DNA from 2 places in the Pseudoclavibacter sp. VKM Ac-2888 genome. Region 1 is predicted to be linked to the other one. Evidence: predicted binding sites of a transcription regulator. Region 1 holds the regulator's gene; the other holds the start of a gene.
The links. The regulator HspR, encoded in region 1, represses chaperone genes until heat shock. The targets are predictions, from matches to a motif close to AAGTTGAGTCNNNNNGACTCAACTT.

Region 1 (14,830 bases):
GTGAGCACGAGCCGGCGCACGAGGTCCGGGTGCTTGACGACGAGGTCCTGCGCGATCATCCCGCCCATGGAGAACGAGAAGATGTCGACCTTGTCGTAGCCGAGCGCGGTGATGAACTCGTACGCGTGGTCGGCGGCTTCCTCGATGGTGCCGGGGACGACGCCCGTCGAGGCGCCGACGCCGCGCTGGTCGAAGGTGATGACGTGGCGCTTCTCGGCGATGGGGTCGACGATGCGGGGGTCCCAGTTGTCGAGCGTGGCCGCGAGGTGCACGAAGAAGATGACGGGGATTTCCTCCTTCGGGCCCAGCTCCCGGTAGGCGTAGCTGATGCCGCCCACGGTGATGCTCTTCGCCGGGGCGAGCGTGTAGGAGGTGACGACGGGCTCATTGGATGCAGTGCTCATGATGTTCTCTCTTGGAACTTTGAGGGGGTTGGTGGGGTGTGGCCGCCGATGGTCAGCGGCTGCTGATGACTGCCTTGCCGCGAATGCCGCCGCCCCTCAGCGACTCGAGCGCGTGCACGGTCTCGTCGAAGGGGAAGACTCGTCCCACTGTGGGCTTGATCGCTCCACGCTCGACGAGCGCGGAGATCTCACGCAGCTGCTCGCCGCTCGCGCGCATGAAGAGGAAGCGGTAGTCGACGCCGAGGCGTTTCGCCTGCTTGCGGACCTTGCCGCTGAGCCCGGCGATCGCAAGGCGCAGCACGGGGTTCAGGCCGGCACTCCGGGCGAAGTCGGGGGTGGGGGGACCGGAGATGCCGACGGCGATTCCGCCGGGCCCCAGGATGCGGAGCGACTTCTCGAGGTTCTCGCCGCCGAGGCTGTCGAGCACGAAGTCGTAGCCGCTGAGGAGCTGCTCGAAGTCCTCGTTGCGGTAGTCGATCGTGTGGTCGGCGCCGAGCTCGCGAGCGAACGCCGCGTTGGATGCGCTGACGGTGGTGGCGACCTCTGCTCCGAGGTGCTTCGCGAGCTGGATCGCGATGGATCCGACTCCGCCCGAGCCGGCGTGGATGAGGACCTTCTGCCCACGCTGCACGTTGCCGATCTCGACGAGCGCCTGCCAGGCGGTGAGGGCGACGAGCGGGAGCGAGCCCGCCTCTTCCATGGAGATGGAGGACGGTTTGGGCGCCACATCCGCTTCGTCGATCGCGATGCGCTCGGCGAACGTGCCGATGCGGTGGTCGCGAGGCCTCGCGTAGACCTCGTCTCCCGGACGGAACCCGCGAACCGCGGCGCCGACCCGAAGCACCGTACCGGCGACATCGTGCCCGAGGGTCAGCGGCAGCTTGTACGGCAGGATCTGCTTGAACTCGCCGATGCGGATCTTCTCGTCGAGCTGGTTCACCCCGGCGGCCTGCACCTGGACAAGCACGTCGTGCTCTCCCATGATCGGCTCCGGGATATCGGCGAGCTGCAGGTTGGCCTTGTACTTGGAGAAGACGAATGCCTTCATGGTTGATGCTCCTTGTGGTCTGGATGGGGTCGAGAACGGCTGGTTGAGTGGGGTCACCGTTGCAGGAACGTGCGTACGGCGGCGACGACCTCGTCATGGTGCTGGAAGACAACCCCATGGCCGGCGTCTGGGAAGACGGTGAGCGATGCGCTCGGGAAGACCTCGGTGAGCACCGCCGCGTTGGCGTGCGGAACCAGCAGGTCGTCGGCTCCGTGCAGGAGCAGGACCGGGCCGGGGAATGCTGAGCTTCCGGGCAGCGGACGCTGCCCGAATGTGTGGACCGCGGCGAGCTGTGCGCGAAGCACCCGCGGGGTCACGCTGCCGTCCCGGTCGTTGGTGCGCTCCTTGAGTCGCGCGGAGTAGGACTGCGCTGCGGCGCGACCAGCTGCGCTCCGGGTGAAGAAGAGGCTGGATTTCGGGTCTCGGAAGGCGAGGGCCGCGCGGAGCGAGCCGCCCACCATGATGCGCGTCATGTCCACGAGTCCCGGACCGCCTGCCGGGCCGGTGCTGATGAGGATCAGGCGGTCGACGAGGTCCGGCGCCAGGGCAAGGAGCCGCTGCGCGACCATGCCGCCCATGGAGAGGCCGAAGAGGTCCACCCGGTTGAGTCCGAGTGCCCGGATGGCCGCGATCGCATCGAGCGCCATCTCGTCGATCGAAGCGCGCACACGACCTTCAGATCGGCCGACGCCTCGGTACCCGAGCAAGATGACGCGGCGGTCTTCGGCGAGACCGTCGACGATGCGTGGGTCCCAGTCATCGAGGTTGGCACCCAAGTGGTTCAGCGCCACGATCGGCATCCCGTGGGCCGGGCCGATCTCTCGGTACACGATGCCGTGCCCGTCGACCGTGACCGTCCTGGTGCTCGCCCCCTGTGCGAGGCCCTTGCCTGCGGGGATTGCCATGTTCGTATCCTTCAGTCGCTTTTCCGTATTTGCCGAGTAAGCTCAATCATGAGTTCACTCACTTATTTTGTCAAGGAGGCGCCGTGAACACGCAGAATCGGCCGACGGGACGCAGGGGGCGCGCAAAGCAGGACAAGCACGAGCGCATCATGCGTGCAGCGAAGGCGCTCTTCACCCACCACGGCATCAACGGCGTGACGACACAGCAGGTCGCTGACGAGGCGGACGTGGCCATCGGCACGCTCTTCCTCTACGCGTCGACGAAGGCGGAGCTGCTCATCATGGTGCAGAACACGAAGTTCGCCGCCGCCATCGACGACGGCCTCACCGCCGCACGAGCGGCCGCGCCGTCAACAGATGCGCGGCACGATGCGGTCAGCACCGCCATGGCGCTGCTCCGCCCCGTCGTCGTCTGCATTCGAGAGCATCCCGACAACGGGCGCACCTACCTGCACGAACTCGTCTTCGGTGATCCCGGCGAGGCGCACCGCGCCGAGGGACTCGCGCTCGCAGCCCGCCTGGAGACTGGAATCGCCTCGATCCTCGACCGCACTGAGCCGGACATCACCCCAGAGCGGGCGGCGCTCCTCGCACGAGTCATCACCGCCATCGTGCACATCACCACGACAGCCTCGGTCTTCTCTGAGCTCGACGACGACACCATCCTCGCCGACATCCGAAGGCAGATCCGAGCCTCGGTCGACGGCACGACCCCATCCACTCCGCAGCACCCAATCGAAAGGCCACAACCATGAACACGCACTACGACCTCGTCATCCTCGGAGCTGGGCCTGGCGGCTACGTCGCCGCGATCCGTGCCGCACAGCTGGGCAAGACGGTCGCCGTCATCGAAGAACGGTACTGGGGTGGGGTGTGCCTCAATGTCGGCTGCATCCCCTCGAAGGCGCTACTCCGCAATGCGGAGCTCGCGCACACCTTCCAGCACAAGGCGGAGCAGTTCGGCATCGTCGGCGACGCCACCTTCGACTACGGCGCGGCATTCGACCGGAGTCGGCACGTGGCGGACGGTCGCGTGAAGGGAGTGCACTTCCTGATGAAGAAGAACGCCATCACCGAGATCGACGGGCGCGGAACGTTCCGTGACGCCTCCACGATCGACGTGAACCTGAGCGGAGGTGGCGTCGAGACGGTCACGTTCGACGACGTCATCATCGCGACCGGGTCGACCGTTCGACTGCTGCCCGGGGTGGAGCTCAGCCCCCGGATCGTCACTTACGAGACCCAGATCCTCACCCGCGAGCTGCCTGCGTCGATCGTGATCGTCGGCGCGGGGGCGATCGGCATGGAATTCGCCTACGTCCTCGCGAACTATGGCGTCCGCGTCACGATCGTCGAGTACCTCGACCGAGCACTGCCGAACGAAGACGAGGAGGTGTCGAAGGAGATCGCGCGGCAGTACCGCAAGCTCGGCATCGACCTCGTGACCCGGGCCGAGGTCGCCTCGATCACGGACGAAGGAACCCGCGTTGCGGTCACGTACACGACCGCAACCGGCGAGTCCAAGACGCTGCACTCCGACCGGGTCCTGATGTCGGTCGGGTTCGCTCCACGCATCCACGGCTACGGCCTCGAGCACACCGGAGTCGAGCTCACCGAACGCGGAGCCATCGCGATCGACAGCGTCATGCGCACCTCCGTCCCGCACGTGTTTGCGATCGGAGATGTCACGGCGAAGCTGCAGCTCGCGCACGTCGCGGAAGCCCAGGGGGTGGTCGCCGCCGAGACGATCGCCGGCGTGGAGACGATGCCCATCGAGGACTACCGGATGATGCCGCGAGCGACGTTCAGCCAACCGCAGGTCGCCTCCTTCGGTCTGACCGAGCAGCAGGCGCGAGACGAGGGGCACACGATCGTGGTCTCCAAGTTCCCCTTCACCGCGAACGGCAAAGCTCAGGGACTCGGAGAGCCCGGCGGTTTCGTCAAGCTGATCGCCGACGCGGAGCACGGCGAGCTCCTCGGCGGACACCTCATCGGCTCAGACGTCGCCGAGCTGCTCCCCGAGCTGACCCTCGCGCAGAAGTGGGACCTCACGGCGACCGAGCTCGCACGCAATGTCCACACGCATCCAACCCTCGGCGAGGCCCTCCATGAGGCGATCCACGGACTCACCGGCCACATGATCAACCTGTAGGGAGGTCAAGTTGATGGGCCTGAGCGTTCGACTCAGGGACGCGCGAGCTGCGTGTAGAGCGCCTCGATCGGCGCCGCGAGGCCAGCCTTGACCTGGGTACTGAGCTCGTCGGCGACGACCTCGTAGGAATCAGCCTCGACGCCGTCGAGGACCGCGGCGACCAGGTCCTCCGGCCGCATCTTGGCATCCTGACTGTGGGCGGCCATCGCCGTGTCCACGTAGCCGACGTGCACACCCGTGACGAGCACGCCGCTCGGCGCGAGCTCGAGCCTGAGGGCGTTCGTGGCAGACCAGAGCGCGGCTTTCGACGCGCTGTACACACCACCGAAGGCGACCCAGCTCGCGACGGAGTGCATGTCGATGAGCGCCGCGCCCGTCGCGCGGCGGAGCGTCGGTGCGAAGGCCCGGGCCACGGCGAGGGGCGCGAAGAAGTTGATCTCCATGTTCCGGCGGATGTCGTCCTCGCTGATGTCGAGGAGGCTTGCCGTCGGGGGAAGCCCTCCCGCGTTGTTGATGAGCATCGTGACGTCGCCGGCCGTCTCGACGGCAGCTTTGATCGACGCGGAGTCGGTGACGTCGAGGGTGAGGGGGACGATTCGCTCGTCGCCCCACTCGCGCGGGGTGCGGGCAGAGGCGTAGACCTTCGCGGCTCCGCGGTTGAGGGCTTCGGCGACGAAGGCGGAGCCGATGCCGCCGTTCGCTCCGGTGACGAGGACGATGGCGTCGGTGAGTGCAGGCATGAGGTGACTTTCTGTGGTGATGGAGCAGAGGTTGGGGTGAAGTGGGAGTGGGGCTCAGCTGGCCTTCGGGTAGAGCGGGCGCAGTGCGGAGGCGAGCACGCGGTCGAGCGCCCGGTCGGGGAGGATGCGCGCGAGGCGAGTCAGGATCGCGGCGTCGCGCCCGATCGTGTAGCGGGTCCTGGGCCTGGGGTTGGTGGCTGCCGTTGCAATGATCTTCCCCGCCACCGCCGCGTCGACGCCGTCCTTGAGGAACCCCTCGGACTGCGCGAGGATCGCGTGCATGAGGCCGCCGTAGCGCCGCTCCTGGTCTGGCGTCATGTTGGCGATGAGGGTCTTGGCAGTGGCCCCGCCTCGCCCGACCATCTCGGTGCGCACTGCACCGGGCTCGACGATGACGACCTTTACGCCGTGTGGGGCGAGCTCGCGTCGCAGGGAGTCACTGACTGCTTCGAGTGCGTACTTCGAGCCGGAGTAGGCGCCGTACGTGGGCTGCGCAAGGCGCCCGCCGACTGAGCTCATCATGACCACGCGGCCCCGGCTGCGGAGAAGCGCCGGCATGAGCGCCTGCGTGACCTCGATGTGCCCGAAGAAGTTCACATCGAATTGGCGACGCCATTCCGTCATGGGGAGCGCTTCGACCGGGGCGTTGACGGCGATGCCCGCGTTGTTGACGAGGGCGCGCAGAGGGCGCCCGTCGGCTTCGACGATGGATGCGAGGTCGGCGATCTGCTCGGGTCGTGTGATGTCGAGGATCACGGGTTGCACGTTCGCGCTCTCGAGTGCACGGCCGTCGCTTTCCTTGCGCACGCCGGCGAGCACGAAGTGCCCTTGGGCGGCAAGGGCACGAGTCGTGGCTGCGCCCATTCCAGTGGATGCGCCGGTCACGACGAAGAGGGATGATTTTTCAGGTGACAGTGTCATCTCAGTAGGCTAGCACCCCAGTTGACGCTGTCAACTGTAAGATGGATGCATGGTCAGTCGTCAGGAATCCGCCGCAGCCACGCGCCGCTCCCTCCTCGGAGCCGCTCGGGACCTTCTCAAAGCGGGAGGCCCGCAGCGAGTCACCCTCCGCGAGGTCGGGGCGAGAGCCGACGTGTCACGCGGGGCCGCGTACCGCCATTTCGCCGATAAGGAGAGCCTGCTCGCCGCCGTCGGCGCTGAAAGCTGGGACCGCATCGCCGAGCAGCTGAGGCAACTGCGCGACGACGAGCACGCGAACCCGCGGATGCGCATCCAGTCAGCCCTGGAAGCACTGCTCACTGTCGGGCGCGACGAACCCGAAGTATTCAAGATGATGTTCACGATGCCCGCGACTAACCCGGAACCCTCGATCGAGGCCGCCAGCCGCGCCCAGGCCGAGTTCCTCGGAATCGTGGGAGACGCCGTCGGACCGGAACGCGCACACCTCTACGGCGCACTCCTTCTCACGGGAGCCCACGGCATCGCGAGCATGGACGCGAGCGGCCACCTCTCCCCGCAGATGTGGGAGACCACGCCGGAGCAGCTCGTGAGCACGCTCGTGGAGCTGGTCACCCCGGAGGCGACAGAACCCCCCATTCCCGACGACGACGCGAGCCGCTGACACCGACACCGACGTGCGCGGTTCCAAGGTCAAGCCGATGAGATGTGGCCTGACCTCCGCGCGATCGAGATGAGAACGATGACCGCGACGCACATCGCGCCGAGCACCGCGGCGGCGACCAGGACGGCCGTGGCGAGCGTCCCACCCGTGGCGATCGCACCAACCCCGATCGCGGTGCCCGCTTGCAATGCGTACGCGACGACGTAGAGCAGCGACAAGCTCGCGCCGCGGTGGTGCGCGGGCGCGAGCCTGTTGATGAGGCCGAGTCCGCCGGTGAATGCGAGTGCGTAGGCGACGCCGCCCACGATGCACCACCCGAAGAAAAGCGGGAGGGAACCGAACGCACTGGCAGCGGCCATGAGCACAAGGCTGAGCAGGGTCACGACGGCGCCGGCAAGCACGGAGGCGTGCGCGGAGATCCTGGAGAGCAGGAGGCCCGTGACGCCGATGGTCGCCGAAGAGCAGGCCAGGATGACCCCGATCAGCGCACTGTTCTCCGTATCCGCGAACTCCCGGATCATGTGCGCGCCGAGGGACAGGAAGATCGCGCCGACGCAGTATGCGAGCGCGACCGACAGGGTCGAGATCATGAACCCGAGCCGGATGCCCGTCGGCACCTTGGGCGCCTGGGGGCGCCAGCGGCGGCGCACCGTCGGCCGGTCGTCCGGCGAGAGCACCAGCAGCCAGATGTTGACCACTGCCAGGACCAGAAGCACGACGTAGCTCCAGACGAGCGGCATCGCGACGAATTCCGCGAAGAGTCCGCTCAGAGCGAGAGCAGCCGTCAGGCCGACGGCAGTGGAGACGGTCGCCGCGGAGCTCGCGAAGCGTGGGCTCGCGCTCGTGTTGTTCTCCACGAGAGAGGCGGTCGCCGCGCCCATCGCGAGTCCCGCTCCGAGCCCCTGCAGGACCCGGCCGGCAAACAGGAACCCGACGTTCGGGGCAACCGCGAACACGAGGGCGGATGCGCCGATCAGCGCGACTCCCCCGATCATCACGCAGCGCCGACCGAACACGTCGGAGAGGTTCCCGAAGAGGGGCAGCGCGACCACGAGAGCCAGCTGGTATGTGGCGAAGACGCTCGTGACGACGACGGGCGACAGGCCCCACTGCTCGGCGTAGAGCGGATACAGCACGCTCGGCGCACCGGACGACCAGAGGGCGATGGCAAGCACGAACGCCGCGGCCCAGAAGGCGCGGCGCGTGCCCGGGCGCGATGGCGCTTGCTGCAGGTCAGCCTCAGGCAGTTGACGTGCTCGGCGCATGCAAAGTCTCCTTGGGCTCGTCATGGGCGCGCGGCATCGGGGAAGCGCCGCCTGGCACGACCATAGGAAGCTGACTCTGTTTTAGCAACTCAGATGGTCGCTCACGGTCACACTCGGACGGGTCAGCCTGGCTCCGGAAAATGGAGTCAGGCTAGAGTCACCCCATGCCTCGCCAGTCGCCCGCCCTCACCAAGGCTCTCAACGGCTCTTGCGCGATCGCCCGCTGCCTCGGCGTTCTCGACGACCCGTGGAGCTTCCTCCTCATCAGGGAGGCACTGCTCGGTCGACGCACGTTCGCCGAGTTCCGCGACAGTCTCGGCATCGCCAGCGACGTGCTCAGCGCCAGGCTCGCGAAGCTCGTCGAGGCCGACGTGATGACAAGAGCCTCATACCAGGAGCCCGGTCAGCGCACGCGAGAGGCGTACGACCTCACCCCGTCAGGCCGCGAGCTGAGCGCTGTCCTCATCGCCATGAAGCAGTGGGGCGAAACACACGTGCCCCGAGAAGCACCGGCGAAGGTGGATGCCCGCAGCCAGGGAAGCGAGTGCCAGGTCTCCTCGCAGCTCATCGACGCCCGAGGCCGGCCCGTCGACGCCGACAAGGTGTCCTTCGTGCGCCGCTGACCGACACCTCGGCCTCAGCTCCCAGCAACCAGCCTCATCCAGGGATCACCGATCCCTGGATGAGCGAGCCCTGAATCGAAGAAGATCGACCCAGCAGAGTGGTTCCAGCAGCCAGACTGCACCTTCGCCTCACCGGCGGAGCGATCTCGACATCGACACCACTCAGGAGCATCCCGTGCCCAAGAACCGCGACATCCCAGTCCCCTCCCTCACCGGCCAACTCGCCCTGGTCACGGGTGCGAGCGACGGCATCGGCATCAACATCGCCGCCAGGCTCGCCCGAGCCGGAGCGACGGTCATCATGCCGGTCCGCAACCAAGCCAAGGGCGAGAAGGCGGCGGCGCGCATTCGAGGAGCGAACCCGGATGCGAAGCTCGAGCTGCGCCAGCTGGACCTCTCCTCGCTGGCATCGGTCTCGGCCCTCACCGAGGAGCTCGTCGAAGACGGGCGCCCCATCAACATCCTGATCAACAACGCCGGGGTGATGACACCACCAGAGCGCCGCACCACGAGCGACGGCTTCGAGCTGCAGTTCGGCACCAACCACCTCGGCCACTTCGCCCTCACGACCGGCCTGCTCCCCCCTCCTCAAGGAGGGCAGGGCGCACGTCACGACGCAGATCAGCATCGCCGCCAACCAGGGCGCCGTGAACTGGGACGACCTGAACTGGGAGCGCAGCTACAGCAAGATGGGCTCGTACAGCTCGTCGAAGATCGCGACCGGCCTGCTCGGGATGCACCTCCACCGCCTCAGCGAGGCGAACGACTGGGGCATCCAGAGCAACCTCTCGCATCCTGGCGTCTCACCCACGAATCTCCTCGCCGCGCAGCCGGGCATGGGGCGAGCCAGCGACACCACCGAGGTCAAGGTCATCCGCCTCCTCTCACGGGTCGGCATCACCGGCACCCCGCAGAGCGCCGCCCTCCCCGCCGTCCTCGCTGCCACGAGCCCCGACGCGAAGGGTGGCCGCCTCTACGGCCCGAAGGGCCCAGGCCACATCGGCGGCCGCCCGGCCGAGCAGACGCTCTACTCGCGCGTCGCGAGCGAAGCGGATGCACGCCGCCTGTGGGAGCTCTCCGAACAGCTCGTCGCCGAGCACGTCGCCCGCTAGCCTCGCCTCATGGACAGAGCCCAGCTCGCCGACTTCCTCCGCAGCCGCCGCGAGGCGCTCCAACCCGAGGACGTCGGTCTGACGAAGGGACCCCGCCGCCGCACGCAGGGGCTGCGGCGCGAGGAGGTCGCTGCACTCAGCGACATGTCGGTCGACTACTACAGTCGCCTCGAGCAGAGCCGCGGCCCCCAGCCTTCGGAGCAGATGCTCGCCGCCATGGCGCGTGGCCTGCGGCTGACGGCCGCGGAACGCGACCACCTCTTCCACCTCGCCGGCCACCAGGCACCTCGCCGCGCCATCGGCGGCGAGCACGTGGCCCCCGGCCTCATGCGCATCCTCGACCGCCTGGCCGACACCCCGGCGCAGGTCATGACGGCCATGGGCGAGACGCTTGTGCAGACACCGGCCGCGCGCGCCCTCTTCGGCGACGAGACCCGCTTCGTCGGCAACGCCCGCAGCGTCGTCTACCGCTGGTTCACGGCGCCCGGCGCCCGCGACGTCTACCCGTCGGCCGACCACGAGAAGCTGTCTCGAGCATTCGCCGCGGATGCTCGCGGCTTCGTCGCCCAGCAGGGTCCAGGCTCTCGAGCGCAGCGGGTCGTGGATGCGCTCCTCGCCGAGAGCCCGGAGTTCGCCGCAATCTGGGCCGACCACGAGATCAACGCGACGCACGAGCTCGAGAAGCGAGTGCAGCATCCCGAGCTCGGGGCCATGGAGGTGCACTGCCAGTTCCTCATCGACCCCGCGCAGCACCAGACGCTGCTCGTGCTGACGGCCACGCCTGGCACAGAGAGCTACGACCGACTGCAGCTGCTCTCGGTCATCGGCACGCAGCGCCTCACCGCCGACGCCTGACTCAGGCGCCCGGCGTCCGGCACCCGACGACTGGCGTCCGACGTCCGACATCCGGCGTCCGGCGTCCGGCGTCCGAACACCCGCGCCCGTCGTCCGGCGTCCGAACACCCGCGCCCGGCGCCCTGCACCCGAACGCGCGCGCCCAGGCCGTGGAGTTGTGGCTTGTTGCTGCTGCGCGACGTCGCCACGACGTCACGCCACAACTCTGCGGTGGCCGTGACCCTGCTCGGGGCGGGGCGGGGCGGGGCGCATGCTTTCGGCGCATTCGCTGTGTCGGTACACAGTGGATGCGCATGCGTGGCACCTAGCCTGGCGGCGCCGTCGGGGATACAGCTCCGGCGGCCGACGACTGCCGCGGGCGAGCGACGTCACGCGGACAACCAGACGACAAAGGAGTTGCGACATGACAGATTTCACCGGACGCTCAGTGGTCATCACCGGCGGCGCGGGCGGCATCGGCGCGGCGACAGCTGAGGAATTCCTCAAGCTGGGCGCACGCGTGGCCCTGGTCGACCTCTTCCCGGAGCCCCTCGAGGCCGCGCGCGAACGCCTCTCGGCGCACGGCGAGGTCATCGCGATCGCCGCGGATGTCACCGACGAGGCCGACGTCGAGCGCTACGTCGCCCAGACCGTCGAGGCGTTCGGGACGATCGACGTGTTCTTCAACAACGCGGGCATCGAAGGCGCCGTCGGCCCGCTCACGGAAGCGAGCGTCGACAACTACGAGAAGGTCTTCGCCGTCAACGTGCGCGGCGTCTTCCTCGGCATGAAGCATGTCCTCAAGGTCATGACCGAGCGCGGCAGCGGCAGCATCATCAATACGTCCTCGGAGGCGGGCCTCGACGGGGCGCCCGGCGTCTCCGCCTACGTCGCGTCGAAGCACGCCGTGGTCGGCTTCACGAAGTCCGCCGCGCTCGAGGTCGCCCCGAGCGGGGTGCGGGTCAACAGCATCCACCCGTCCGGCGTGAACACGCAGATGGTGCGGCGACTGGAGGAGGGCTTCGGCGGCGGCGACACGGAGGCGGCGAAGGCCGGGTTCCAGGCCGCAATCCCGATGGGCCGCTACGCCGAGCCGCTGGATATCGCTCGGGTCGTCGTGTTCCTCGGCTCCGACGAGGCGTCGTTCGTGACCGGCGCGCAGTGGCGCGTCGACGGCGGCAACGGAGCCCGCTAACCCCGCGCGCCGCACCCCGCGCGCCGCACCCGCACCCACCCCGACGCGAAGAGGTCAGTTTCGCCCCATCCTGGGCCTCAGGATGGGGCGAAACTGACCTCTTCGGCGCTCGAGACGCGGGTGGTTCGGCGGAAGGCGCGGCGCGGGGCGCGGGAGGCGGGATGCGGCGCGGGCTTACGCGTCCGGCGGCCGCTTGGCGCGGGAAGCGCGCGTACGCGGTGCCGAGGCTTTCGCGCGGGTTCGCTTCGGGCGCCGCTCGTCGGCGTCGGCGTCGGCTTCGGCCTCGGCATCGTGGATGCGCGCCGGCCGCCACACGACGACCTCGGTTCGGCGGGCCGTGCGGCGACCGTGGGCGAGGGGCACGACATCGCCGCGTTCCCCGGCCGCGAAGATGCGACCACCGAGCCTCGTGAGGCGCTCGTCGGCGAGTTCCGCCTCGAGCGCCCGGACGCGGCGGCGCAGTCCCAGCACCTCGCGCTGCAGCTCGAGCACGCGGGCGATGCCCTCGAGGCTCACGCCCTCGTTCGACAGCACCGCGATCTCCCGCAGCTGCGCGACGTCGCGAAGCGAATACCGCCGCACGCGCCCGGCCGTGCGCCGAGGCGTGACGAGGCCCATCCGGTCGTACTGGCGAAGCGTCTGCGGGTGCATGTTCGCGAGCTCCGCCGCCATGGCGATCGCGAAGATCGGGGCGTCCTCGTCGAGGTCGGAGGGGAATGCCATGGGCGTCCCCTACCTGCCTTGGCGCGCGAGACGCAGCAGGTCCTCGCGGGGGCTCTCGTCTCCGGATGCGGCGACGAAGTCGGCGAGCGCCTTCTCCTGCGCGCTCGACAGGTGATTCGGCACGGCCACCTCGAGGTGCACGAGCAGGTCGCCCTTGCCCTTCTTCGACTCGATGCCCCTGCCCTTCACGCGGAGCGTCTTCCCGTTCGGCGTGCCCGGCGCGACCTTGACGCGCACGGTCTTGCCGTCGACGGTCGGCACCTCGATGGTGGCGCCGAGGACTGCCTCAGCGAAGGAGACCGGCACGGTCACCTCCAGGTTGAGGCCCGAGCGCGTGAAGACGGGGTCGGGTCGCACGGCGACGGTGAGGATGAGGTCTCCGGCTTCGCCGCCGTTCGGGCTCTGCCCGCCCTTGCCGCGGAGGCGGATCTTCTGCCCGTCCTCGACGCCGGCGGGAACGCGGACCTTCACGACCCGCCCATCCTGCCCCTGCAGCTCGACCGTGTCGCCGTGGATGGCGGTCATGAAGCTGAGCGTCGTGGATGCGCTCTGGTCGCGCCCCTTCTGCGGTCCGGTCTGGAACCCGGCAGGCCCGCCGGCACCTCCGCCGAAGCTGCCTGCCCCGAAGCCGCCGCCACCACCGCCGAACATGGAACCGAGGAGGTCCTCGAAGTCGGCGTTCGACGCGCCGCGGCGTCCGCCGCCACCGTTGAACATGCCTCCGAAGACGTCCTCGAAGCCCGCGCCCCCTGGGCCGCCTGGCCCCTGCTGGAAGCGGGCGCCCGAGCCCATGGCGCGCATCTGGTCGTACTCGGCGCGGTGCTCTGGGTCGGAGATGACCGAGTAGGCCTCGGAGATCTCCTTGAACTTCGCCTCTGCGGCAGTGTCGCCCGGGTGCGAGTCAGGGTGATACTGACGCGCGAGCTTCCGGTACTGCTTCTTGAGGTCTTTTTCGTCTACGTCCTTCGATACGCCGAGCACCGCGTAGAAGTCCTTGTCAAACCAATCCTGACTGGCCATATGGTCCTTCTGTTCCTAGGGATGAGCACGTGTCTTCCGGATGAAGACAGGAGGGGGCCCGCAGCTGCGGTGCCCCCTCCCGTGTTCGATCGGGCGGATGCGCCGATCGCGGTGCTTATGAAGCGGGTACGAAGACGGCTGCCTTCGCGACGCGGACGACGCGCTCGCCGATGGTGTAGCCGCGTTCGACGACGTCAGCGATCGTGTCGCTCGTGACCTCGGGGTTCGGCAGCTGTGCGATGGCCTCGTACCGCTGGGGGTCGAAGGCCTCTCCGGCTTCACCGTAGGCGGTGAGGCCGAGGCGCTCGACTGCGGTGCGCAGCTTGTTCGCGATGACGGCGACCGGGGTGTCTTCGATGAGGTCGCCGTGCTTCTGGGCACGGTCGAGGTCGTCGAGGACGGGGAGGAGGGACCGGAGCACTTCCGCCTTGGTGGCGTCGTAGGCCTCGGTCTTCTCGCGGTCGGTGCGGCGGCGGTAGTTGGCGTACTCCGCCTGGACGCGCTGCAGGTCGTGGAGGCGCTCCACTGCGAGATCGCTCTCGCCGGGGGCGCCTTCCGTTGGCGCGTCTTCTGCACCTTCGCCGCTGAGGAGCTTCTCGAGATCCTCGACGCTCAGGCCTTCAGCCGCGGCTTCAGCAGCCTGGCCGGCGGCCGGGTCGGCGTCGTCCGGTGTGGACTCCGCCGACTCGGCCCCAGCAGCCGTGCCGAGGTCGCGAACTTCGCCAGTCTCCGGGTCGATCCGACGCTTGTCGTTGATGATCGGCTCGTTTGCTTCTCCCGAGTTCTCGGGGCCGCGTGCTTCTGACTCGTTTCGCTCTTCAGCCATGGTTACTTCTTGTCCTTGTCGTCCTCGTCGTCCACGACCTCGGCGTCGACGATGTCATCGTCGGCTGCCTGGTCTCCGGCGGGTGCGTCGGCCGCGGGGGCCTCTGCTGCCTGCTCAGCCTGGGCTGCGGCGTAGATGGCCTCGCCGAGCTTCGTCTGGCTGGTGTTGAGCTTGTCGAGCGCCGACTTCACGGCCGCGTCGTCGTCGCCTGCGAGGGCCGTCTTGAGCGCGTCGACATCGCCCTGGACCTCGTTCTTGACGTCGGCGGGGAGCTTGTCGTCGTTCTCGGTGAGCACCTTCTCGACCTGGTAGACCGTGGTCTCGGCGATGTTGCGCTGCTCGGCGCCTTCGCGGCGCTTCTTGTCTTCTTCCGCGTGCTCTTCAGCCTCGCGGACCATGCG
Region 2 (14,830 bases), 300 kb from region 1:
ATGTTCATGGACTTGCGGTAGCCCTCGGCGACGCCGTTCTCCTTGATGCCGTCGACGATGCCCCAACGGGCGACCTTCTTCGCGGCGGCCGCGGAGATGTTGGCCTGAATGTCGCCGATGAGGTTGAGGCCAAGGTGCTTTCGATCCTCGGTGGTGTACGCCAGGCCGTTCTTGATGGACTCGTTGATCGTCTTCGTGGAGATCAGCTGACCCGACTTGTACACCTCCCCGGAGATGTTCGTGCCGTAGCTGCGGCCGAAGATGCTCATGGCGAGCTCCGTGCGGCCTGCGCCCATGAGGCCGGCAAAGCCGATGATCTCGCCGGCGCGCACGTGGAACGACACGTCGTCGACGACCTTGCGACTCGGGTCGGCCGGGTGGTGCACCGTCCAGTTCTCGACGCGCAGCTTCTCCTCCCCGATGACCGCCTCGCGGGGCGGGAACATAGAGGAGAGCTCGCGGCCGACCATGGCGCGGATGATCCGACCCTCGGTCGCATCCGGCTCGGTCATGTCGATCGAGTCGATCGTCGCCCCGTCGCGGATGATCGTGACGCGGTCTGCGATGCGCCGGATCTCCTTGAGCTTGTGGGAGATGATGATCGACGTGATGCCCTGCTCGCGCAGCTGCTCGATGAGGCCGAGCAGGTGCGCGGAGTCTTCGTCGTTGAGGGCAGCGGTCGGCTCATCGAGGATGAGCAGCTTCACGTCCTTCGACAGCGCCTTGGCGATCTCCACGAGCTGCTGCTTGCCGACGCCGATCTCGCGGATGACGGTTGCGGGGTTCTCGTTGAGGCCGACCCGCTTGAGCAGCTCCGCCGCACGGCGGTTGGTCTCGTCCCAGTCGATGACGCCGAAGCGCTGGATCTCGTTGCCGAGGAAGATGTTCTCCGCGATCGACAGGTAGGGACTGAGGGCGAGCTCCTGGTGGATGATGACGATGCCGTCTTGCTCGCTGTCGTTGATGGTCTTGTACCGCACCTCGCGGCCATCGAACTCGATGGTCCCCTCGAAGGTGCCGTGGGGGTAGACGCCGCTCAGGACCTTCATGAGCGTCGACTTGCCCGCGCCGTTCTCGCCGCAGATGCCGTGCACCTCGCCGCGACGGACTTCGATGTCGACGCCCGCGAGGGCTCGCACACCGCTGAATTCCTTCACGATGTTCGACATCTTCAGGATTGTGTCGTCTTGCACCATTGCTCCGTCTCACTTTCCGAGCGTCACCGCTCGGCACTGCTGCGCCTCGAGGGCGCGAGCTGCAACAGAAGCGCGCTCGGGCTGGTGTGGGGGCACAGCCAGCCCGAGCGCGTTCAGTGTGGTGTCGGTGACTCGTTAGAGTCCGACGTCCGATGCCTGGAGGAAGCCACTGTCGATGAGCTTCTCCTGCACGGTGTCCTTCGTGACGACCTCGGGGTCGAGGAGGTACGAGGGGACGACCTTGACGCCGTTGTCGTAGCTCTCGGTGTCGTTGACGTCGACCTCGGTGCCCGCCTTGAGCGACTCGACCATGGCGAAGACCTGGTCGCCGAGGAGGCGGGTGTCCTTCCAGACCGTCATCGACTGCTTGTCGGCGAGGATGTTCGTGACCGATGCCTTGTCAGCGTCCTGCCCCGTGAGGATGGGCCACTCGGAGCCGGGCGTGTAGCCGGCGGAGACGAGCGCCTCCGCGATGCCCTGGGCGAGGCTGTCGTTCGGCGAGAGGACGACGTCGACCTTCTTGTCGGCGTAGTTCGAGGCGAGACGGGTCTCCATCTCGTCCTGAGCGCCGGCGCTCTCCCAGCCCTGGATGCCGACCGAGGCCCAGTCGTCGTTCGATGCCGGCGACTTGCCGGAGCCGACGACGAGCTTGCCTTCGTCGATGTACGGCTTGAGGACGTCCCAGGCTCCGGAGAAGAAGAACTTGGCGTTGTTGTCGTCCGGGCTGCCGGCGAAGGGCTCGAGGTAGAACGGGCCGGGCTGGTTCTCGAGGTCCAGGCTGTCGACGATGTACTCGCCCTGGAGCTTGCCCACCGCGTAGTTGTCGAACGTCGCGTAGTAGTCGACGTTCTCCGTGTCGTTGATGAGGCGGTCGTAGGCGATGATCGTGACGCCTTCGTCAGCCGCATCCTGCAGCACCGGTGCGAGCACCGAGCCGTCGATGGCGGCGACGACGAGCACGTCGACTCCGGATGCGATCTGGTTCTGGATCTGCGAGATCTGCGTGTCCGGGTCGTTCTCGGCGTACTGCAGGTCGGTCGTGAAGCCGGCCTCGTCGAGCTTGCTCTGGAGCTGCGCTCCGTCGTTGATCCAGCGCTCGAGCTCGCGGGTGGGCATCGAGATGCCAACGCTCTCGACCTCGACTGCTGCTCCTGCTTCGCCGGTTGCTGCTGGGTCTGCTGGCGCGTCGCATGCGGTGAGACCGAGTGCGAGGCCTCCAACGACTGCGAGACCGAGCAACTTCTTCGTTGCTGACATGACGGTCATTTCCTCTCTGAAATGTGTTGCCCTAAGTTGTCGCGCCAAACATATACCCACTTGGGTCAGGTTGTGCAACCCCGTGTCAGATTCGTGACAAAACTGGCCCCAGGCGCCATCCGAACCCCGTCTCATCCGGAACTCGTGGTGGAAGTGACACAACGAAGTGCTATATGTTGCTCTCTGGAACTTATCAACGACGATACCTAGAACGGACTCCCATGTCTCTGACTCCCACCCCCGCAGACAAGTTCTCATTCGGTCTGTGGACCGTCGGCTACAACGGGACCGACCCGTTCGGCGGCCCGACGCGCGCCGACCTCGACGTCGTGCACGTCGTCGAGAAGCTCGCAGAAGCCGGCGCTTACGGCCTCACCTTCCACGACGACGACCTCTTCCCGTTCGGCTCGAGTGACGAGGTCCGCGACTCGCAGATCTCCCGCCTCCGTGGCGCACTGGATGCGACCGGGCTCGTGGTTCCCATGGTCACGACGAACCTCTTCTCCGCTCCCGTGTTCAAGGACGGCGGCTTCACCTCCAACGACCGCGACGTGCGCCGCTTCGCGCTGCGCAAGGTCCTCCGCAACCTCGACCTCGCCGCGTCGCTCGGCGCCGAGACGTTCGTCATGTGGGGCGGCCGCGAGGGTGCGGAGTACGACTCCGCGAAGGACATCCGCCAGGCCCTCGAGCGCTACCGCGAGGCCGTCAACCTCCTCGGCGACTACGTCACCGACAAGGGCTACAACATCCGCTTCGCGATCGAGCCGAAGCCGAACGAGCCCCGCGGCGACATCCTGCTCCCCACGGTCGGCCACGCACTCGCCTTCATCGAGACCCTCGAGCGCCCGGAGCTCGTCGGCGTGAACCCCGAGGTCGGGCACGAGCAGATGGCCGGCCTCAACTTCGCGGCAGGCATCGCGCAGGCCCTCTACCAGGGCAAGCTCTTCCACATCGACCTCAACGGCCAGCGCGGCATCAAGTACGACCAGGACCTCGTGTTCGGCCACGGCGACCTGCAGAACGCGTTCGCGCTCGTCGACCTGCTCGAGAACGGCGGCCCCAACGGCGGTCAGACCTACACGGGCCCCCGCCACTTCGACTACAAGCCCTCGCGCACCGAGGACGAGACGGGCGTCTGGGAGTCGGCGGCAGCGAACATGCGCACCTACCTTCTCCTCAAGGAGCGCGCGGCGGCCTTCCGCGCCGACCCCGAGGTGCAGGAGGCTCTCGCAGCTTCCCGCGTCGACGAGCTCTCCACGAACACGCTCGGCGAGGGCGAGACCTACGACGACTTCCTCGCCGACCGCTCCGCCTTCGAGGACTTCGACGCCGACGCGTACTTCAACGGCAAGGGCTTCGGCTTCGTGCGCCTGCAGCAGCTCGCGCTCGAGCACCTCATGGGCGCACGCGGCTAGCACACGCCCCAACGACCGACGGGCTCCCCCGTCCCCCCGCGCAGAGCTGCGGCGGATGCACTCACCACGCGCGTGCATCCGCCCCAGCTCTGTCGTGCATGCTCGACCAGCGCCTGAACCTCAACACCGCACTCGCCCTATAGAAAGCAGACCACCATGCTCGTCGCCGGCTTCGACTCGAGTACGCAGAGCTGCAAGCTCGTCATCCGCGATGCGGAGACGGGTGCGCTCGTCCGCCAGGGGCGCGCAGCTCACCTCCCCGGCACGGAGATCGACCCGGCGAACTGGTGGGCTGCCGTCCAGGGCGCGACCGAGGCCGCCGGCGGGCTCGACGATGTGGCGGCGATCTCCGTCGCCGGCCAGCAGCACGGCATGGTCGCCCTCGACGCCGACGGCCGCGTCGTCCGCGACGCCCTCCTCTGGAACGACACCCGCAGCGCAGGCGCAGCACGAGACCTCATCGCCGAGTTCGGCCAGGATGCGCTCGTCGAGCGCACGGGACTCGTGCCCGTCGCCTCGTTCACGATCACGAAGCTGCGCTGGCTGCGGGATGCGGAACCCGAGAACGCGGCGCGCGTCGCGGCCGTCGCCCTCCCCCACGACTGGCTCACGTGGCGCCTCCTCGGCTACGGCCCAGCAGGCGAGAGCCCCCTCGGCCCGGACCTGACGAAGCTCACGACCGACCGCTCCGACGCGTCGGGGACCGGCTACTGGTCGCCGTTCACGCTCGACTACGACCGCGAGCTGCTCATCGCGGCGCTCGGCCACGACGCCATCCTGCCCCGTGTGCTCGGACCGGACGAGGTCGCTGGGAAGACACCGGCCGGCGCACTCGTCGCCGCGGGCGCCGGCGACAACGCTGGTGCGGCGCTCGGTCTCAACGCGCGTCCGGGCGACGTCGTCGTCTCGATCGGCACCTCAGGCACCGTCTTCTCCGTCGCCGACCGACCGGTGGTCGACCCCCGCGGTGGGCTGGCCGGGTTCGCGGACGCGACGGGAGCGTTCCTTCCCCTGTCCGCGACGCTCAACGCCGCTCGCGTCATCGACACGACCGCCGAGGTCCTCGGCGTCGACCACGAGGAGTTCGGTCGGCTCGCCGCATCGGCACCCGTCGGCTCTGGTGGTCTCGCGTTCGTGCCGTACCTCGACGGCGAGCGCACCCCCGACCTGCCGGATGCGACCGCGTCGCTCCTCGGCATGACCCGCGGATCGTTCACCCGCGAGAACCTCGCCAGGGCCGCAGTCGAGGGCATGCTCGGCAGCCTCGCGCAGGCACTCGACGCCCACCGTGCGCTCGGCGTCGAGGCGAAGCGAGTCATGCTCATCGGCGGCGCCGCGCTGAGCGAGGGCGTCCGCGCCGTCGCGCCGACGCTCTTCGACGTGCCCGTCGAGATCCCGGCACCCGGTGAGTACGTCGCCGACGGTGCAGCCCGCCAGGCTGCCTGGGTGGCGACCGGGACACGTCCGGACTGGCCCGTCGAGACCATCGCTCGCCTCGAGCCCGCCCCCGACGCGGCACTCCGCACCCGCTACGCTGCGGCCGCGAAGCTCGCCCGCGAGACCGAAGAGGCAGGAACGGGACTCCACGCCGCCTGACGCGAACGAAGGCGCGAGCGCGAGTCGAGGACGAGCGCAGACCCACAGACCTACCGACGCAGTGAGGGGCAGCGCCCGTCGGCGCTGCCCCTCACTGCGTCACAGAGGTCACATCACGAAGCGGTGATCACCGGGCCGCTCAGGCCTGGATGGTCTCGACCTTCGTGCCGCTCTCGACCTCGATCTTGCGCGGCTTCGCGCGCTCGCTGACCGGCACGGTCACGGTCAGCACGCCGTGCTCGTAGCTCGCCGCGATGCGCTCGGTGTCGAGCCCCTGGCCGAGCGTGAACTGGCGGAGGTAGCTGCCGCCGTTGCGCTCACGGACGAGCCACTTGGCGCCCTCGGCGTTGACCGTGCTGCGCTCGGCGCGGATCGTCAGCTGCTGGCCGTCGAGGTCGACGTCGATCGAGCTCGGGTCGATGCCGGGCAGGTCGGCGGTGAGGATGTAGTGGTCGGCCTCGCGGTAGAGGTCGATGGGCATCGAACGCGGGCTGTTCGGTGCTCCCTGGAAAAGTCGTTCCATCTCCTGGAACGGATCGAAGACGCGTGCCATGTCGTTTTCCCTTCCTTGTACGCACGCTCGTCAGCGCGAGACGGTGCGGTGAACTTGAGTCGACTGGTGTCAACTTCCTTGAGCAGAAAATTAGCACTCTGCCCCATCGAGTGCCAGAAAGTTTGCTGAAAACCCCGTCAGCCGTGGGCGAACGCCTCTCGAAAAGGTCAGCGCACGTCGACGCCGGGCGCAGAGCTCAGTGGGAGCGGTGGTCTTGCACGGTCAAACGGGGGCCGTGCTTCGGGCGCGGGTTGCCCGCGAGCTTGATGAGCCGCACGACCCGCTCGCGGTGTCCGCGCCACGGCTCGAGCAGCTCCCGCATGCCGTCGTCGTCGACGTCGCAGCCCGCGAGCGCCCACCCGACCATGTTGGGGATGTGGTAATCGCTGAAGCTCGGGGCATCAGGGTCGCCATGCGAGCGCTGCACGGTCTCGTTGGCCGTCCACACGCCGACCCCCACGATCGAGCGAAGACGACGGAGCGGCTCCTCCGACCCCGTCGGCAGGCCGCTCGTGCGCTCGAGTGCCGACGCGACCGTCGCCGAGCGGATCACCGTGCCGGACCGCGAGTAGTCGACGCCGGCCCGGTGCCAGTCCCAGCTCGGGATGCGCCGCCACTGCTCCGGCGTGAGCGGCAGGCGCAGGTGCCGCGGCACGAGACCGGCCGGCCCTGGCGCCGCGTCGGCGTGGTCGCGGTGCAGGATGTCCCAAGCGCGATGCGCCTCGAGGCCCGTGATCTTCTGCTCGATGATCGCCGCGCTCAGCGCCTCGAACACCGCGCCCGACTTCGGGAGCCGCAGCCCCTCGTTCCGTCGCCGCACATCCGCCAGCTCCGGCAGGGCGTCGAGACGGAGCTCGCTCCAGTCGTCGTCGCGGCCCAGCAGCGTGGGAGCCTCGTCGACCGCGATCTCAGCGGCCGCACCCCACGACACGACCCGCACCCCCTCCCGGGCCTGGCGGAACACCGTGGTCGCGCCTCCCGCCAGCGTGTGGGACGTGCGCCACACGTCCCGCGACACCGGATGCACCCAGCACGTCGGATCTCGCCTGCCCCGCATGAGGGGAGACAGGGTCTGCTGCACATCGACCGGTGACGCCGGCCGATAGAGCGACATGACCCGATCTGGCATGCGGCAAGGGTACGCAGACCCACGGACATTCGGCGTGAGCCCCTCACCTAAAATCGTCCTCATGGCTGTCCCCAAGATCGTGCTCTACTACGCCTTCGCGCCCCTCGCCGACCCGGAGGCGATCCGCCTCTGGCAGCGCGACCTCGCGGCGTCCCTGGGGCTGCGTGGGCGCATCCTGATCTCCAAGGACGGCATCAACGGCACCCTCGGCGGCGAGCTGAACGCGCTCAAGCGCTACGTGCGCACCACCCGGGAGTACGCGGCCTTCAAGGACGCCGACTACAAGTGGTCGGAGGGCACCGGCCTCGACGAGCAGGGACAGAGCCTCGACTTCCCACGCCTCAGCGTCAAGGTGCGCGACGAGATCGTCAGCTTCGGGGCGCCGGGCGAGCTCGAGGTCGACGAGCACGGCGTCAAGGGCGGCGGGACCCACCTCGCACCCGACGAGCTGCACGCACTCGTCGAATCGCGCGACGAGATCGTCTTCTTCGATGGCCGCAACGCGATCGAGGCGCAGATCGGCCGCTTCGAGGGCGCCATCGTTCCGGAGACCGGAACCACCCGCGACTTCATCGCCGAGCTCGAATCGGGCAAGTACGACGACCTCAAGTCGAAGCCCGTCGTCACCTACTGCACGGGTGGCGTGCGCTGCGAGGTCCTCTCAGCGCTCATGCTCAAGCGCGGCTTCAACGAGGTGTACCAGCTCGACGGCGGCATCGTCCGATACGCGGAGCAGTTCGGCAACGAGGGGCTCTGGAAGGGCTCCCTCGCGGTCTTCGACGCTCGCGAGCACCTCGAGTTCGGCCCCGACACCGACGTCCTCGGCCGCTGCCGCGAATGCGAGAGGCCCACGCACCGCACCCAGAACTGCAGCGACCCCTCCTGCAGGGAACGCTTCGTCGCCTGTGCGGACTGCGGCGAGCGCGCACTCCACTGTCCCGAGCACACGCCCGCGGGCCTCAGTGCCGCGGCGGGGGCACCATCCGGTCGGTGACACGCCGGAGACGAAAGACATCTTCACAAATCGGAGATCTTGGATGTGGCGGCACACTGTGCCGTGCTGAGGCACCACAATTGTGGTGACGTAGAACAAAATTGCGCGCTGAGGCTCCTGGCTGCGAGCAGAGCCTCTTCCGCACGGCTATCGTGTGTAGCGGCAGTGAAACATTGCCGATACAAACCATCCGTAGATTCGCAGAGTGGCGAATCCTCGCTTGCAGAAATAGCAGTTCCAGAATCTCGTTCAGTCGTCGTGCCCAGCCCGACTCGCACTGGAGGTACTCCGTGCCCCTTCTCCCCAGTCCGCTCACGCCAGCCGGTTCGCGCTCAGCGACCGCCCGGCGTTCCCGGCTCACCCGAACCCACCGAATGCTCGCAGCACTTGCGATGTCGCTCTTTGCGTTCCTCGGCGTCTTCGCGATGGCCGGCCCCGCGAACGCGGCAGCCGACCCCGTCGATGAGGAGTCGCCGTACTCGATCAGCGGCATCCTCAACTACGAGGGAGAACCCGTCGCGGGCGTCTCGCTCACCGTCGACGGCGACGGCTACTCCGAGACGGTGGAGTCGGGTGAAGACGGCCGCTGGCGCGTGCCCGTCCCAGGCCCAGGCAACTACACGGTCACGCTCGACACGGAGACCCTGCCAGACGGCATCGACCTGCGGAACGAGGACGGCGCCACCGCAGAGGTCACCGAGGACGAATGGTCGACGACCAACGTCGGACGCCTCTTCGCACTCGGAGAGGACACGAGGCAGAGCAGCAACTTCGGCTCGCAGCTCATCGAGCGCCTCGTCGCCGGCCTCAACTTCGGCCTCCTCATCGCGCTCGGCGCGATCGGCATCACCCTCATCTTCGGCACCACCGGGCTGAACAACTTCTCCCACGGCGAGCTCGTCACCTTCGGCGGACTCATGGCCTGGCTCTTCGCCGTCGTCATGGGGCTCAACATCTTCGTCGCCATCATCGTCGTCGTGATCCTCGGCGCCGCCTTCGGCTGGCTCCAGGATGCGACCCTCTGGAAGCCGCTCCGCAAGCGCGGCGTGCGCCTCGTCCCGGCGATGATCGTGAGCATCGGCCTCGGCCTCGCACTCCGCTACCTCTACCAGTTCTTCTTCGGCGGGGCGATCCTCCCGATGAGCTCGGTGGGCCTCAGCGGAGCCGTGGAGTTCGGCCCCGTGCGCATCACGACGGGCTCGCTCCTCAGCATGGGCATCTCGATCGTCACGCTCCTCCTCGTGGCCCTGTTCCTGACGCGCACCCGCGTCGGCAAAGCCACCAGGGCCGTGTCCGACAACCCGTCGCTCGCAAGCGCATCCGGCATCAACGTCGACCGCATCATCCGCATCGTGTGGACCACGGCAGGTGGCCTCGCCGCCCTCGCCGGCGTCATGCTCGCCCTCTACCGCCAATCCTCATGGGACATGGGCTTCCAGGTGCTCCTGCTGATGTTCGCCGCCGTCACCCTCGGTGGCCTCGGCTCCGCCTACGGCGCCCTCGTCGGCTCGCTCGTCGTCGGCATCTTCGTCGAGCTCTCGACCCTCTTCATCCCCGCCGACCTCAAGTACGCGGCGGCGCTCCTCATCCTCATCCTGGTCCTGCTCGTCAGGCCCCAGGGCATTCTCGGCCGCCGCGAGCGAGTCGGCTAGGAGACGAACCATGGACTGGTCAAACATCCTGAGCAACGCCATCGGCGAGCTCCTCAGCCCCACCACCGCTGCCTACGCGCTCGCCGCGATCGGCCTCGGCATCCACTTCGGCTACACCGGCCTCCTCAACTTCGGCCAGGCCGCGTACATGCTGCTCGGCGCGTACGCGTTCGCGATCCCGACGATCAGCCTCGGCTGGCCCATCTGGGCCGCCGTGCTGTGCGTCATCGTCGTCTCGATCGTCTTCTCGTTCATCCTCGGCGTCCCGACGCTGCGGCTGCGCGCCGACTACCTGGCCATCGTCACGATCGCCTCCGCAGAGATCCTGCGGTACATCGTGACGACGACCGGCCTCACCCCCGTGACGGGTGCGGCCAACGGCCTGAACGGCTTCAAGGGCACCTTCGCGGCCATCAACCCGATCCCCGACGGCACCTACGGCTTCGGTCCCTTCACCTACAACGCCTACGACTGGTGGACCCGCATCGTCGGCTGGGGCCTCGTCATCCTCGCGACCCTCCTCGTGTGGGCGCTCATGCGCAGCCCGTGGGGTCGCGTCGTCCGCGGCATCCGCGAAGACGAGGACGCCGTGCGCAGCCTCGGCAAGAACGTCTTCGCCTACAAGATGCAGGCCCTCATCACGGGTGGCCTCCTCGGCTCCCTCGCCGGCATCATCTTCATCCTGCCGAGAGCCGTGCAACCCGCGAACTACACGACGGGTCTCACGTTCTTCATCTGGACGATCATGCTGCTCGGAGGAGCCGCGACGATCTTCGGGCCCATCGTGGGAGCGATGATCTTCTGGGTCGTGCTCTCGCTCACGCAGGGCATCCTGTACGGCGCGATCGAATCGGGCGCGATCACCTTCCTCTCGACGACGCAGGCGGGCCAGCTGCGCTTCATCATCGTCGGAATCGCGCTCATGCTGCTGGTGGTCTTCAGACCCCAGGGCATCTTCGGAAACAAGAAGGAGCTGAGCTTCAGTGCCTGAGCAGACGAGCCCCCCAACGGGCATCCTCCCCACCCACGAGTTCGTCGACGGCAAGGTCGGCCCCGGCTGCAAGAAGGTCGACCCGATCGTCATCGCCGACGGCGTCACCCGCCAGTTCGGCGGCAACACGGCCGTGGATGTGCAGCACCTCGAGATCCCGCGCGGCAAGATCACGGCGCTCATCGGCCCCAACGGCGCCGGCAAGACCACCATGTTCAACCTGCTGACGGGCTTCGACAAGCCCAACACGGGCACATGGTCGTTCGACGGCACCTCCCTTGCCAACGTGCCCGCCTTCAAGGTGGCCCGCTCCGGCATGGTCCGCACCTTCCAGCTCACGAAGTCCCTCGGACGCATGACGGTGCTCGACAACATGCTCCTCGGCGCCGACCAGCAGGGCGGCGAGGGCATGCTGCGCGCGCTGTTCAAGCCGCTGTGGCGCGACCGCGAGAAGGAGATCACCGAGAAGGCCGACGAGCTCCTCGCCCGCTTCAAGCTCGACGCGAAGCGCGAGGACTACGCGGCGTCCCTCTCCGGCGGACAGCGCAAGCTCCTCGAGATGGCCCGCGCCCTCATGAGCAGCCCGAAGCTCATCATGCTCGACGAGCCCATGGCCGGCGTCAACCCGGCCCTCGTGCAGTCACTCCTCGGCCACGTCAAGGAGCTCAAGAACGACGGCACCACGGTGCTGTTCGTCGAGCACGACATGCACATGGTCACGAACATCTCCGACTGGGTCGTCGTCATGGCCGAAGGCCAGATCGTCGCGGAGGGCCCGCCTGAGACGGTCATGAAGGACCAGGCCGTGATCGACGCCTACCTCGGCGCACACCACGACCAGGACCTCGGCGACCTCGACATCCAGGAGCTGGAAGTCGAGCGCATCGCCGAGGAACAGGGCGTCGAAGCGGCGGCCGAGTACGAGGCCGAAGTGCTCGGGACGACCACGATCGCCGAGGAGATCGCCGAGACGAAGCCCGGGACCGAGACGACGGAGAGTGACAGCAAATGAGCGAGACGACGCCAAACGCATCCGGTTCTGCGACAGCGACGACCCCCAGAAGCGACGCTGTGCTGTCGACGATCGACCTCGTCGGCGGCTACCTGCCCGGCGTGAACATCCTCAACGGATGCTCGATCGACGCCTACCCCGGCGAGCTCATCGGCATCATCGGGCCCAACGGCGCCGGCAAGTCGACGGTACTCAAGGCCATCTTCGGGCAGATCAAGATCCGCGGCGGCAGCGTCATGCTGAAGGGCGAGGACATCACGGGCCTCCGCGCCGACAAGCTCGTCGCCAAGGGCGTCGGGCTCGTGCCGCAGAACAACAACGTCTTCCCGTCGCTCACGATCGAGGAGAACCTCGAGATGGGGCTCTTCCTGCGGCCCAAGGTCTTCAACGAGCGGTTCGAGTTCGTCGCCGACCTCTTCCCCGAGCTCGGGAAGCGCCGCAAGCAGCGCGCGAGCTCCCTCTCCGGCGGTGAGCGGCAGATGGTCGCCATGGCGCGGGCCCTCATGATGGACCCGTCGGTGCTGCTCCTCGACGAGCCGTCGGCAGGCCTCTCCCCGGTCCGTCAGGACGAGACGTTCCTGCGTGTGCGCCAGATCAACCGTGCCGGCGTCTCCGTCATCATGGTCGAGCAGAACGCGCGCCGCTGCCTGCAGATCTGCGACCGCGCCTACGTGCTCGACCAGGGCAAGGACGCGTACACGGGCACCGGACGCGAGCTGCTCAACGACCCGAAGGTCATCGCCCTCTACCTCGGCACCCTCGCGGCCGACGAACAGGCGAAGGACGGCGACGCGGCCCACTAGCCGCGAGCATCCACCCAGCCGCCCCGGCCCCCGGCCCGGCGCCCCCGCGAAGGCGAAGGCGAAGCCGATCACTGCCCGGCGTTTCGCCCCCTGCCAGACTGCGCAGGGGGCGAAACGCCGGGCAGTCTTGGTTGCCTTCGCGGGCAGCGATGCGCGGGCAGCGGGGGCTCCTCACGCCCAGGTTCTGCAGAAGGCTCCCCTCCCCGGAGGGAGGTAAACGCTGCCCGGCGTTTCCCCCGCTGCGACGGCCCGCAGAGGGGGAAACGTCGGGCAGCGTTGGCTGCTTGCGGGGGGGGTGCAGGGGGGAGGGAGAGGACGGCAGCGGGGCGGGCGGATGCTCGGCTCGGGCATGCGATAGGGCCAAGCCCAGCCCCGCCAGGGCACACAAAAGGGCCCGGGATGCGTGCATCCCGGGCCCTTCGCTCAGCGGGTCAGCTTAGAGCTGGCCAGCCTCTTCTCCGATGTTGGAGTAGGTGTTGCCGTTGCCGTACTGGTAGATGCCGATCGTGGCCTCTGACGGGTCGCCGTTCTCGTCGAACGAGATCGGTCCGGAGACGCCGTCGTAGTCGATGTCGGTTCCAGCTTCGAGGAGCGCGACGCAGTCGGCGTAGGTGGTGCACTTCTCACCCTCTACAGAAACCTTCTGCATGTTGTCCTTGATCGTCGCCGGGTCAGCGGCACCGCCGGCCTGTGCGGCGAGGGCTGCCAGGATGACCGCGTCGTACGACTCAGCGCCGTACGTGAAGTCCTTCAGGTCCGGGTCGATACCGAGCAGCTGGGCGCGGAAGTCGTCGGAGGCGACGACACCGGGGATGGTGCCCTTGGCGCAGTTCAGCGTGCCCTCTTCGAAGTCAGCGGAGTAGTCGGCCATGTTGCCGTCCACCATGTAGAGCTTGTCGGCGGGGAAGCCCTTGGTGCCGATGAGCTGCGGAACGATGGTCGCCGTCTGGTCGAACGCGACGAGCGCGATCGCGTCGGGGTCGGCGGCCGTGACGGCGTCGATCTGTGCGGAGAACTGGCTGTCGCCCTCGTTGAAGGCTTCAGACGCGACGACCTCGCCGCCAGCAGCCTCGACTGCTGTGGTGATGCTCTCGGAGAGGCCCGAGCCGTAGGCGTCATTCAGGTAGATGATGCCGACGGATGCGTTGCCGTCGTTGACGATCGTGTTTCCGTTGACGCGTCCCTGGAGGATGTCCGAGGGGGCCGTGCGGAAGTAGAAGCCGTTGTCGGCGTAGGTGGAGAACTCGGCCGAGGTGTTCGCCGGCGAGATCTGCACGACGCCTGCACCGGTGATCTGGTCGATGACCGTCATCGAGACGCCCGAGGATGCCGCGCCGACGATGGCGGACACGTTCTGGCTCAGCAGGTCGGTGACCGACTGCGTCGCGATGTCGGTCGACGTGTCGCCCGAGTCACGGTGGACGACGGTGATGTTGCCGCCGAGCACACCGGACGGCGAGGCGTTGATCTCGGCGACTGCGAGGTCGACACCCGCGATCTCGGGCGGGCCGAGGAAGGCGAGGGTTCCAGTCTGCGGAAGCAGCGAGCCGATCTTGAGCGCCTCGGAGCGCTCCTGAGCGGTCGGTGCGTCGACGGGCGTGACGTCGGCTACGGATGCAGCCGTGTCGGGCCCACAGACGGCAGCGGCAGCATCGCCCTCCGCATCTGGACTGCCACCTTCGGTCGTCGACGAGCACGCAGCCAGCATGAAGACGCCGACGCTCATGGCGGCGATTCCTGTGGTGATGCGCAACTTCCTGGAGGGAGACGACTTGGCAAAGTTACTCATGGTGCTCCTTTATACGTAAGCAGAGAGCGAGCGCCGCGCAGCGGCGCCCGGATCTCAAGCTAGCCGCGGCACTGCGACTAACTGATTCATGCTTGTTACGAGCGAGTAAATCATGAGTCAGGGCTCGATGTGTATTTCACCATCGGCACGTGGGGAATGTCGTCCTCCATGAAGTTCTCACCGCATCGTTCGAACCCGAATCTCGCATACCAGGATTCGAGGTGGGCCTGCCCGTTGAGGGAGGTCGAGAGGCCTTCACTCTCGGCGATCTCGACGAGGTGGCGGATGATCTGAGCCGAGTATCCGAGGCCGCGGGAGCTCTCGGCCGTCACGACCCTGCCGATGGGGCGTGACAGGTGCGTCGGCAGGTGCTCGTCCGGCCAGCCGATGGGGAGGAGTCTCGCGTAGCTGTGCGGGTAGAGGGGGTCGTCGCCGATGAACGC

Region 2: the regulator HspR is predicted to act here: its motif matches at 6,069-6,093, upstream of ITJ61_RS13455 (Hsp20/alpha crystallin family protein).

Annotation. Positions count from the first base shown of each region.
Region 1 covers NZ_JADKSM010000001.1:2,539,435-2,554,264, forward strand. The annotation lists gene ITJ61_RS11960 (alpha/beta fold hydrolase) at 1-404, opposite strand, end outside; gene ITJ61_RS11965 (NADP-dependent oxidoreductase) at 457-1,452, opposite strand; gene ITJ61_RS11970 (alpha/beta fold hydrolase) at 1,506-2,357, opposite strand; gene ITJ61_RS11975 (TetR/AcrR family transcriptional regulator) at 2,441-3,112, shown strand; gene lpdA (dihydrolipoyl dehydrogenase) at 3,109-4,509, shown strand; gene ITJ61_RS11985 (SDR family oxidoreductase) at 4,542-5,249, opposite strand; gene ITJ61_RS11990 (SDR family oxidoreductase) at 5,304-6,170, opposite strand; gene ITJ61_RS11995 (TetR/AcrR family transcriptional regulator) at 6,220-6,831, shown strand; gene ITJ61_RS12000 (MFS transporter) at 6,861-8,096, opposite strand; gene ITJ61_RS12005 (winged helix-turn-helix transcriptional regulator) at 8,261-8,719, shown strand; partial or broken gene ITJ61_RS20320 (SDR family NAD(P)-dependent oxidoreductase) at 8,619-9,245, shown strand; gene ITJ61_RS20325 (hypothetical protein) at 9,367-9,831, shown strand; gene ITJ61_RS12015 (helix-turn-helix transcriptional regulator) at 9,841-10,686, shown strand; gene ITJ61_RS12020 (SDR family NAD(P)-dependent oxidoreductase) at 11,090-11,860, shown strand; gene ITJ61_RS12025 (heat shock protein transcriptional repressor HspR) at 12,035-12,583, opposite strand; gene ITJ61_RS12030 (DnaJ C-terminal domain-containing protein) at 12,593-13,603, opposite strand; gene ITJ61_RS12035 (nucleotide exchange factor GrpE) at 13,719-14,429, opposite strand; gene dnaK (molecular chaperone DnaK) at 14,432-14,830, opposite strand, start outside.
Region 2 covers NZ_JADKSM010000001.1:2,836,201-2,851,030, reverse strand. The annotation lists gene mmsA (multiple monosaccharide ABC transporter ATP-binding protein) at 1-1,169, opposite strand, end outside; gene chvE (multiple monosaccharide ABC transporter substrate-binding protein) at 1,332-2,453, opposite strand; gene xylA (xylose isomerase) at 2,675-3,868, shown strand; gene ITJ61_RS13460 (xylulokinase) at 4,025-5,464, shown strand; gene ITJ61_RS13455 (Hsp20/alpha crystallin family protein) at 5,604-6,017, opposite strand; gene ITJ61_RS13450 (DNA-3-methyladenine glycosylase family protein) at 6,214-7,146, opposite strand; gene ITJ61_RS13445 (rhodanese-related sulfurtransferase) at 7,208-8,140, shown strand; gene ITJ61_RS13440 (branched-chain amino acid ABC transporter permease) at 8,533-9,792, shown strand; gene ITJ61_RS13435 (branched-chain amino acid ABC transporter permease) at 9,803-10,783, shown strand; gene ITJ61_RS13430 (ABC transporter ATP-binding protein) at 10,776-11,795, shown strand; gene ITJ61_RS13425 (ABC transporter ATP-binding protein) at 11,792-12,598, shown strand; gene ITJ61_RS13420 (ABC transporter substrate-binding protein) at 13,035-14,387, opposite strand; gene ITJ61_RS13415 (GNAT family N-acetyltransferase) at 14,498-14,830, opposite strand, start outside.